Regions from separate parts of the Streptomyces sp. 7N604 genome, predicted to be linked through region 2. Evidence: riboswitches for the same ligand, from Rfam matches in the RefSeq annotation. Region 2 holds a riboswitch; the other holds the start of a gene.
The links. Region 2 has a riboswitch for glycine ahead of gcvP (aminomethyl-transferring glycine dehydrogenase). Riboswitches for the same ligand answer to the same signal wherever they lie in the genome.
Positions count from the first base shown of each region.

Region 1 (4,620 bases), on a different contig from region 2:
CCGCCGTGTGCGGCGCGCTCGTGGCGGGCACCGGCGCCGCCGTGGCCGTCTCCGAGACGGGAACCCCCGCACGCTCCGCGCCCGAGAGGAAGGCGCCCGGGGCTCAGCTGCCCGGCGCCGACGCGCTGCTCGGCCAGGCCAAGCTGCTCGGCGACCTGGGCGGTGTGACCCGGCCCGTCAACGATCTCGTACTGGCCGTGCTCCAGTCCCCGGACGGCAGGCTGCCGGCCGCAGAGGCGAACCGCTACGGCGAGGAGATCAGGAGGGCACTCGCCTCCGTCACGCAGGCGCCCGCCGTGCCGCCCGCCACCCAGCCCGCGCCCGGCCAGGACCCGGCCATCCTCCCGGCCTACGACGTGCCCGGCGCCGTGGACCCCGCCACGGATCCCGCCGCGAACGCCGCCGACCCGGCCGCCGCCCCCGCCGCGAACGCCGCCGACCCGGGCCAGGACCTCAAGGCCAAGGCCGTCGCCGACTTCGAGACGAGACTCGACGCGCTGCTCAGGGCGATTCCCGCGGGCGATGAGAGCGTGACCGCGGCCGCGGTCCAGGAACTCCTCACCGGCACGGTCAACGTGGTCGCCAGCGTCATGGTCGGCGGCGGGCTGCCCGCGGCGAATCTGGACGGGCTGCCGCCGATGCCCCAGGTCCCGGGTGCCCCGCAGGCCCCGAGCTCCCCCGCCAACCCCGAGGTCCCGGCTTCTCCCGAGGTCCCGGCTTCTCCCGAGGTCCCGGTCGCCCCGGAGGCCCCGGCCTCCCCCGACCTCCCGAGCGCGCCCCCGTCCCCGGCGGCGCCGACCCTGCCCGCCGGCTGGCCCGCGCAGTAGCGGGAGCCGGTCAGCGGGCCGCTCGAAGCCACCCGGAGCCCGCCACCCGGAGCCCGCCACAAGCGGGCTGCGCAAAGCCGGCTGCGCGCGTTACTCGAAGCCGATGCTCTTCAGGGCGCTCGCGGCGCCGCGGTTCAGCAGCACGGCCGAGGTGCAGCCGTCCGGCAGCCGTCCGCGCTCCGCGTCCGCGACCAGCCGCCCCACGGCGCCGCGGTGCCGCGCGAAGGCATAGCGGGAGACGCCGCGGCCGCGCGAGGCCTGGCCCTCAAGGGCGACCTCCGGCGGGACGTCGAGCAGCGCCATGTGCAGGGAGCGGCCCCGGCGGCGCGCGTCGCGCGCCAGCCAGCGGCGCACCCAGGCGAGGGTGCCGCAGTCGTGCACGACGACGCTGTCACCCGAGGCGAGGGCCCGGTACAGCCGGGCGTAGTGGGCGACCCGCACCAGGGGCCGGTACAGGGCGTACGGGATCATGGCGGGCATGGCGCGCTCCCAGCGGTCGCGCATGTCCTGCGAGTCCACGCGGCGCACCCGGCCGCCACGCCGGTCGAGGCCCGCGACGGCCCGCCTGATCAGCGTGCTCTTGCCGCTGCCCGGCAGCCCGGAGACGACGAGCACGTCACCGGCCGAGTAGCACAGCTCGTACCCCGCGGCCTGGCCGCCGCGCAGATCGAGCGCGGGCGACGACCGGCGGCCCGGCCTGACCGCTTCCCCGGCGACGGCCTGGAGAACGGGCAGCTCCGGCCGACCGGGCAGCGGGCCGCGCGCGACCTCGCTCGTCGTCGCGTACGCACTGTCCCTGTGCACCGTGATCGTCCTCCCCGTCCGGTCCGGTCACTGCGCCCTGACCCGAAGACTGTCAAGAAAAGGTAATGCCGTAAACCTCGATACCTCGGGACCGGACCGTCCGAACCTCGCGCGGCCGTGCAATGATGTCGGCGCCAACTCCATACCGGCCGTTAGAACCCGCGCGGGAGAGTCCCCGGACCGGCAGTTGTGCCGGGCACCGGGGCGCCGAAGGAGCAAGTCCTCCCTTGAATCTCTCAGGCCCCGTACCGCGCGGGCTAGGCACATCTGAAAAGCGGGCCGCCGCGTGCGGCCCCACCCAAGGTGCAAGCCCGTAGCCCCGACGCGTGATCCGGGGTCGTGGCGAACCTCTCAGGTTCCGATGACAGATGGGGAGGCTGTGTTCTCTTCGACACCAGCCTCGCCACCCCTGCCCGGGAGCCTGAAAACATGACCGAAGCCCAACGCCGTACGCCGCTCGACGCGCTGCACCGCGCGCTCGGCGCGACCATGACCGACTTCGCGGGCTGGGACATGCCGCTGCGCTACGGAAGCGAGCGCGACGAGCACGTCGCCGTCCGCACCCGCGCCGGACTCTTCGACCTCTCCCACATGGGCGAGATCACCCTGACCGGGCCGCAGGCCGGTGAGGTCCTGGACTACGCGCTGGTCGGCCACCTCTCGGCCCTGGCCGTGGGCCGCGCCCGCTACACCATGATCTGCAACGCCGAGGGCGGCATCCTCGACGACCTGATCGTCTACCGGCTGGGGGGTGAGCTGGGCAGTCCCGCTGGCTTCGCCGGGGGCACCCCCACCTCGCCGAAGGCGGGCGAGGAGGGAGAATTCATGGTGGTGGCCAACGCCTCCAACGCGCAGGTGGTGCTGGACGCGCTCACCGAGCGCGCGCAGGGCTTCGACGCGACCGTGCGGGACGACCGGGAGGCCTACGCGCTGATCGCCGTCCAGGGCCCCGAGTCCCCAGGCATCCTCAAGTCCCTGACCGACGCCGACCTGGACGGGCTGAAGTACTACGCGGGCCTGCCCGGCACCGTCGCCGGCGTGGACGCACTCATCGCCCGCACCGGATACACCGGCGAGGACGGCTTCGAGCTCTTCGTCGCGCCGGGCGACGCGGAGGCCCTGTGGCAGGCGCTGACCGAGGCGGGAGCCGCGGTGGGACTGGTGCCGTGCGGCCTTTCCTGCCGGGACACCCTGCGCCTGGAGGCGGGCATGCCGCTGTACGGGCACGAGCTCACGACCTCGACCACCCCCTTCGACGCGGGCCTCGGCCGGGTCGTGAAGTTCGAGAAGAGCGGTGACTTCGTCGGCCGTACGGCGCTGGAGGCCGCGGCGAAGCGGGCCGAGTCCAGCCCGCCGCGCAAGCTGGTCGGCCTGATCGCTTCCGGCCGCAGGGTGCCGCGCGCCGGGTACGCCGTGGTCTCCGCCGAGTCGGGAAGCGTGATCGGCGAGGTCACGTCCGGCGCCCCGTCGCCGACCCTCGGCAAGCCGATCGCGATCGCGTACGTGGACGCCGACCGCGCCGAGCCGGGCACGGCGGGCGTCGCGGTGGACATCCGCGGCAGCCACGAGCCGTACGAGGTCGTGGCGCTCCCCTTCTACAAGCGGCGGCGCTGACGCCCGCCAAGTGGCGCCGCCTCGCGCGGACCCCGGCGTCCGTTCCATGACAGCGCGTCCCACCTGTCAAGACCCGTCACCGAGCACTCCCCCCGATCCAGGAGAATTCAGATCATGAGCAACCCCCAGCAGCTTCGCTACAGCAAGGAGCACGAGTGGCTCACCGCCGCTGACGCGGACGGTGTGTCGACCGTGGGCATCACCGCGCACGCCGCTGACGCGCTCGGTGACGTCGTCTTCGTCCAGCTCCCGGAGGTCGGCGACACCGTCACCGCGGGCGACGCCTGCGGCGAGCTGGAGTCGACCAAGTCCGTGAGCGACCTGTACGCGCCGGTCTCGGGCGAGGTCACGGCCGTCAACCAGGACGTCGTGGACGACCCGGCGCTGGTGAACTCCGCCCCCTTCGAGGGCGGCTGGCTGTTCAAGGTACGGGTGAGCGACGAGCCCGCCGACCTGCTCTCCGCCGACGAGTACACCGCCTTCATCGGCAGCTGAACCCGCCGAACCTGCCGAACCTGCTGAACTCGCTGAATCCGCGAAGTCCCTGACGCCCCTCCTGATTGGGATCCCGATGTCGCTTCTCAACCAGTCCCTGCACGAGCTCGACCCGGACGTCGCCGCCGCGGTCGACGCCGAGCTCCACCGCCAGCAGTCCACGCTCGAGATGATCGCCTCGGAGAACTTCGCTCCGGTCGCCGTCCTCGAAGCGCAGGGCTCGGTGCTCACCAACAAGTACGCCGAGGGATACCCCGGCCGCCGCTACTACGGCGGTTGTGAGCACGTCGACGTCGTCGAGACGCTGGCCATCGAGCGGATCAAGGAGCTGTTCGGCGCCGAGCACGCGAACGTACAGCCGCACTCGGGTGCCCAGGCGAACGCGGCCGCGATGTTCGCTCTGCTTTCGCCCGGTGACACCATCCTGGGTCTGAACCTCGCCCACGGCGGGCACCTGACCCACGGTATGAAGATCAACTTCTCCGGCAAGCTCTACAACGTGGCCGCCTACCACGTCGACGAGCAGACCGGCCAGGTCGACATGGACGAGGTCGAGCGCCTCGCCAAGGAGCACCGGCCGAAGCTGATCATCGCGGGCTGGTCGGCGTACCCCCGCCAGCTGGACTTCGCCGCATTCCGGCGGATCGCCGACGAGGTCGGCGCGTACCTGATGGTCGACATGGCGCACTTCGCGGGCCTGGTGGCCGCGGGCCTGCACCCCTCGCCCGTACCGCACGCGCACGTCGTGACCACCACCACGCACAAGACGCTGGGCGGCCCCCGCGGCGGCGTGATCCTCTCCACCGCCGAGCTGGCCAAGAAGATCAACTCCGCGGTCTTCCCCGGCCAGCAGGGCGGCCCGCTCGAGCACGTCATCGCG
Region 1 is NZ_JBQQBX010000004.1:103,457-108,076, reverse strand. It holds gene ACTWP8_RS05755 (hypothetical protein) at 1-827, shown strand, start outside; gene ACTWP8_RS05750 (AAA family ATPase) at 918-1,637, opposite strand; glycine riboswitch at 1,786-1,892, shown strand; gene gcvT (glycine cleavage system aminomethyltransferase GcvT) at 2,061-3,245, shown strand; gene gcvH (glycine cleavage system protein GcvH) at 3,360-3,740, shown strand; gene glyA (serine hydroxymethyltransferase) at 3,817-4,620, shown strand, end outside.
Region 1: it holds a riboswitch for glycine, as region 2 does, so the genes downstream of both, gcvT (glycine cleavage system aminomethyltransferase GcvT) here and gcvP (aminomethyl-transferring glycine dehydrogenase) in region 2, are expected to answer to the same signal.

Region 2 (4,620 bases):
TACAGCGGCGGGCGGTCCCATTCCGCTCCACGGACGTGCGTCCGACCCCACCATCCGGCGGCACAGCGCAGCGGCTCCGGACAGCGTGGCCCCTGACCAGTCCGATCTGATCGGCTACCGCGGGCCCACCGCCTGCGCGGCGGCGGGCATCACGTACCGCCAGCTGGACTACTGGGCGCGTACGGGGCTCGTCGAACCCAGCGTCCGGTCGGCGTACGGCTCGGGCACCCAGCGGCTCTACAGCTTCCGGGACGTCGTCGTCCTGAAGATCGTGAAGCGCTTCCTGGACACCGGCGTCTCGCTGCAGAACATCCGTGCGGCCGTCCAGCACCTGCGCGCCAAGGAGCGAGCCGACCTCGCCCAGATGACGCTCATGAGCGACGGCGCGACCGTCTACGAGTGTTCGTCCCCGGACGATGTGGTGAGTCTGCTCCAGGGCGGACAGGGCATCTTCGGCATCGCGGTCGGCGTGGTCTGGCGGGACGTGGAGGACGCCCTGTCCCAGCTTCACGGCGAGCGGGTGGACACCGGAGAGACGCTCGTCGGGCACAACCCGGCCGACGAGCTCGCCCGTCGCCGCAACCGGGCCGTCTGACCCGCCGCAGCCCCGTACACGGCCTGTTGTCAGTGCCGTAGGGCAGGATCGGTGGTGTGAGGTCCGCACCGACCATCCTGCATCTCGACATGGACGCGTTCTTCGCCGCGGTGGAGCAGGCGGCCAAGCCGAGCCTGCGCGGCAAGCCAGTGGTGGTCGGCGGCATCGGTCCGCGCGGCGTGGTGGCCACGGCGTCGTACGAGGCGCGGGTCTTCGGGGTGCACTCCGCCATGGCGACCGGCCAGGCCCGGCGGCTGTGCCCGAACGCCGCCTATCTCGCTCCGCGCTTCACGCTGTACCGCCAGGTCAGCGACGCGGTCATGGAGCTGCTGCACGGGCTGTCCCCGCTGGTCGAGCCGCTGAGCCTGGACGAGGCTTTCGTCGACCTCGAGGCCGGCGGGGTGGCGGCGTCGGCGGACGCCGCGCGCGCGGTGGGGGAGCGGCTGCGGCGCGACATCCGGGCCGTCACCGGCCTCACGGGCTCGGTGGGCCTCGCCGGGTCGAAGATGCTCGCCAAGATCGCCTCCGAGCAGGCGAAACCGGACGGACTGGTGCTCATCGCGCCCGGCACGGAGCGTGAGCTGCTGGCGCCCATGACGGTCCGCACCCTCCCGGGCGTCGGTCCGGCCACCGCCGAGCATCTGCGCAGGGCCGGGATCCACAGCGTGGGTGAGATGGCCGAGGCAGGGGAGGACGAGCTGGTCCGGCTGCTGGGCAAAGCGCACGGCAGCTCGCTGCACGCCATGGCCCTGGGCCTCGACGACCGTCCGGTGGTCGCGGAGCGGGACGCCAAGTCCGTATCCGTCGAGGACACCTTCGACATCGACCTCCACGACAGGGCGCGGGTGCGGGGTGAGGTCGCGCGGCTCGCCGACCGGTGCGTGCGACGGCTGCGCTCGGCGGGCCGGTCGGGCCGTACGGTCGTGCTGAAGGTCCGGCGCTACGACTTCTCGACGCTCACCCGCTCCGAGACGCTGCGCGGGCCCACCGACGACCCCGCGGTGATCCGGGAGGCCGCCGCGCGGCTCATCGAGACCGTGGACACCACGGGCGGCGTACGGCTGCTCGGCGTCGGGGTCAGCGGGCTCGCCGACTTCACGCAGGAGGACCTGTTCGCGCAGGCCGCGACGGCGGAGACGGCCCACGTGGGGGAGGTACCGGGGCCGGAGGCGGAGGCCGGCGGCGCGGAACCGGAGACCGCGGGTGGCGGTCCTCCCCCAGCTACCGGGACCCCCACCCATGCCGAAGGCTATGGGGGAGCGCCGCCCGGGGCGGAGGAAGCGGCGCCGGAGCCCGGCCACAGGCGCTGGGTGCCGGGCCATGACGTCCGGCATGCGGAGTTCGGACCTGGCTGGGTGCAGGGCAGCGGGGTCGGGAAGGTCACCGTGCGCTTCGAACAGCCGTGGTCGGCGCCTGGGCGGGTGCGCACGTTCCCCGTGGACGACCCCGGCCTGGAGCCGTCCGAGCCTCTGCCTCTGGTGTCACCCGAGAACGGGGACGCGCACGCGTACGCGGACGATCAGTCGCCTTCGCCGGCAATACGGCCGAAGTCCTGGTCGCCGTCCTCCCCGTCGTCCTGGCCGCTGCCCGGAGCGGACGCGTCGAGCCCGTAGTGGTGGTAGAGCTGCAGCTCCTGCTCCGGCGAGAGGTGCCGCCCCACGCCGAAGTCGGGAGCGTCCTTGATCAGAGACCGGTGGTAGGGGACCCGCAGGGTGTCGTCGACGACCTCGCTGGGCTCCAGGGGTACGAACGCGTCGCGCCCGAACAGGCCGGTGCGCACGGCGGCCCACTCAGGACGCCCTGTGGCGTCATCCAGATACACCTCGTCCACGGTGCCGATCTTCGCTCCGTCCAGGTCGAACGCCTTGCGTCCTATCAGGCTCCGCGGATCGATTTCGGACTGCACGCTGCCCTCCAACTCCTCGTACGTCCTCTATGAGACAACGAAAGGCCACATCTCGTGCCTCGGCCACTCGGCGGCCTGCGGGCCACGCCCGGCATGAGGCGCGCTGGTAGGCTGACAGCGGCTGCAGACCCCGTGCGGGAGAGTCCTCCGCTGCAAGGCCGGAGGCGCCGAAGGAGCAAATCCTCCCCGGAATCTCTCAGGCACCCGTACCGCACGGACGAGGTCACTCTGGAAAGCAGGGCGGGCGTCGGACGGAATGTGCCGGAACCCCTCCTCACCGACGGTGAAAGCCGGGCCGCCCAGGCGGACCGGTGAAGCTCTCAGGTTGAGATGACAGAGGGGGAGGCCGTCCGGGTACTCGTGCAGTGGTACCCCTCGCAGGTCGAGTCGACCAGGAGGCCTCCGCAGATGACCGCCAACCGCATCCCACTCTCCCGGCTGGAGCGTGGCATCCCCTTCGAGCAGCGCCACATCGGCCCCGACGCCGGGGCCCAGGCGAAGATGCTCGCCCAGGTCGGCTACGGCTCGCTCGACGAACTCACCGCCGCCGCCGTGCCCGACGTGATCAAGAGCGCCGGGGCGCTGGACCTGCCGGAGGCGCGCGGGGAGGGCGACGTCCTCGCCGAGCTGCGCGGGCTCGCCGACCGCAACGAGGTGCTGGCCCCGATGATCGGCCTCGGCTACTACGGCACCTTCACCCCTCCGGTGATCCTCCGCAACGTCCTGGAGAACCCGGCCTGGTACACCGCCTACACGCCGTACCAGCCGGAGATCTCGCAGGGCCGCCTCGAGGCGCTGCTGAACTTCCAGACGGTGGTCGCCGACCTGACGGGCCTGCCGACCGCGGGTGCCTCGCTGCTCGACGAGGCCACCGCCGCCGCCGAGGCCGTGGCCCTCTCCCGCCGCGTCGGCAAGGTCAAGGACGGGGTCTTCCTCATCGACGCCGACTGTCTGCCGCAGACCATCGCCGTCATCGAGACCCGCGCCGAGCCGACCGGCGTCGAGGTCGTCGTCGCCGACCTGTCCGGCGGCATTCCGGCGGAGGCCGCCGAGCGCGGCGTCTTCGGCGTGCTGCTGCAGTACCCGGGCGCCTCCGGGCAGGTGCGGGACCTGCGGCCGGTGATCGAGCAGGCACACGAGCTGGGCGCGGTCGTCACCGTCTCCGCCGACCTCCTCGCCCTCACCCTGCTCACCTCGCCCGGCGACCTGGGCGCGGACATCGCCGTCGGCACCAGCCAGCGCTTCGGCGTCCCGATGGGCTTCGGCGGCCCGCACGCCGGCTACATGTCCGTACGTGAGAAGTTCGCCCGCAGCCTGCCGGGCCGACTCGTCGGAGTCTCCGTGGACGCGGACGGCGACAAGGCGTACCGGCTGGCCCTGCAGACCCGCGAGCAGCACATCCGCCGCGAGAAGGCCACGAGCAACATCTGCACCGCGCAGGTGCTGCTCGCCGTCATGGCCGGGATGTACGCCGTCTACCACGGCCCGGACGGGCTGGCGGGCATCGCCCGGCGCACCCACCGCTACGCCGCGCTGCTCGCCGAGGGCCTGCGGGCGGGCGGCGTGGAGATCGTCCACGGCTCGTACTTCGACACCCTGACCGCCCGCGTCCCCGGGCGGGCCGCCGGCGTCGTGGCCGCCGCCCGCGAGGCCGGGGTCAATCTGCGCGAGATCGACGCGGACCTGGTCGGCATCGCCTGCGACGAGACCACCGACCGGGACCGGCTGGCCGCGGTGTGGGGCGCCTTCGGCGTCGAGGCGGACGTGGAGGCGCTGGACGCGACCGTGGAGGACGCGCTGCCGGAGGCGCTGCTGCGCACCGACGAGTACCTCACGCACCCGGTCTTCCACCAGCACCGCTCCGAGACCGCGATGCTGCGCTACCTGCGCAAGCTGGCCGACCGGGACTACGCGCTCGACCGCGGCATGATCCCGCTCGGCTCCTGCACCATGAAGCTCAACGCGACGACGGAGATGGAGCCGGTCACCTGGCCCGAGTTCGGGGCGCTGCACCCGTTCGCGCCCGTCGAGCAGGCCGAGGGCTACGTGACGCTGATCGGTGAGCTCGAGGAGCGGCTCGCCGAGGTCACCGGCTACGACAAGGTGTCGATCCAGCCGA
Region 2 is NZ_JBQQBX010000060.1:15,274-19,893, reverse strand. It holds gene ACTWP8_RS36800 (MerR family transcriptional regulator) at 1-595, shown strand, start outside; gene ACTWP8_RS36795 (DNA polymerase IV) at 652-2,208, shown strand; gene ACTWP8_RS36790 (PRC-barrel domain-containing protein) at 2,115-2,501, opposite strand; glycine riboswitch at 2,627-2,723, shown strand; gene gcvP (aminomethyl-transferring glycine dehydrogenase) at 2,910-4,620, shown strand, end outside.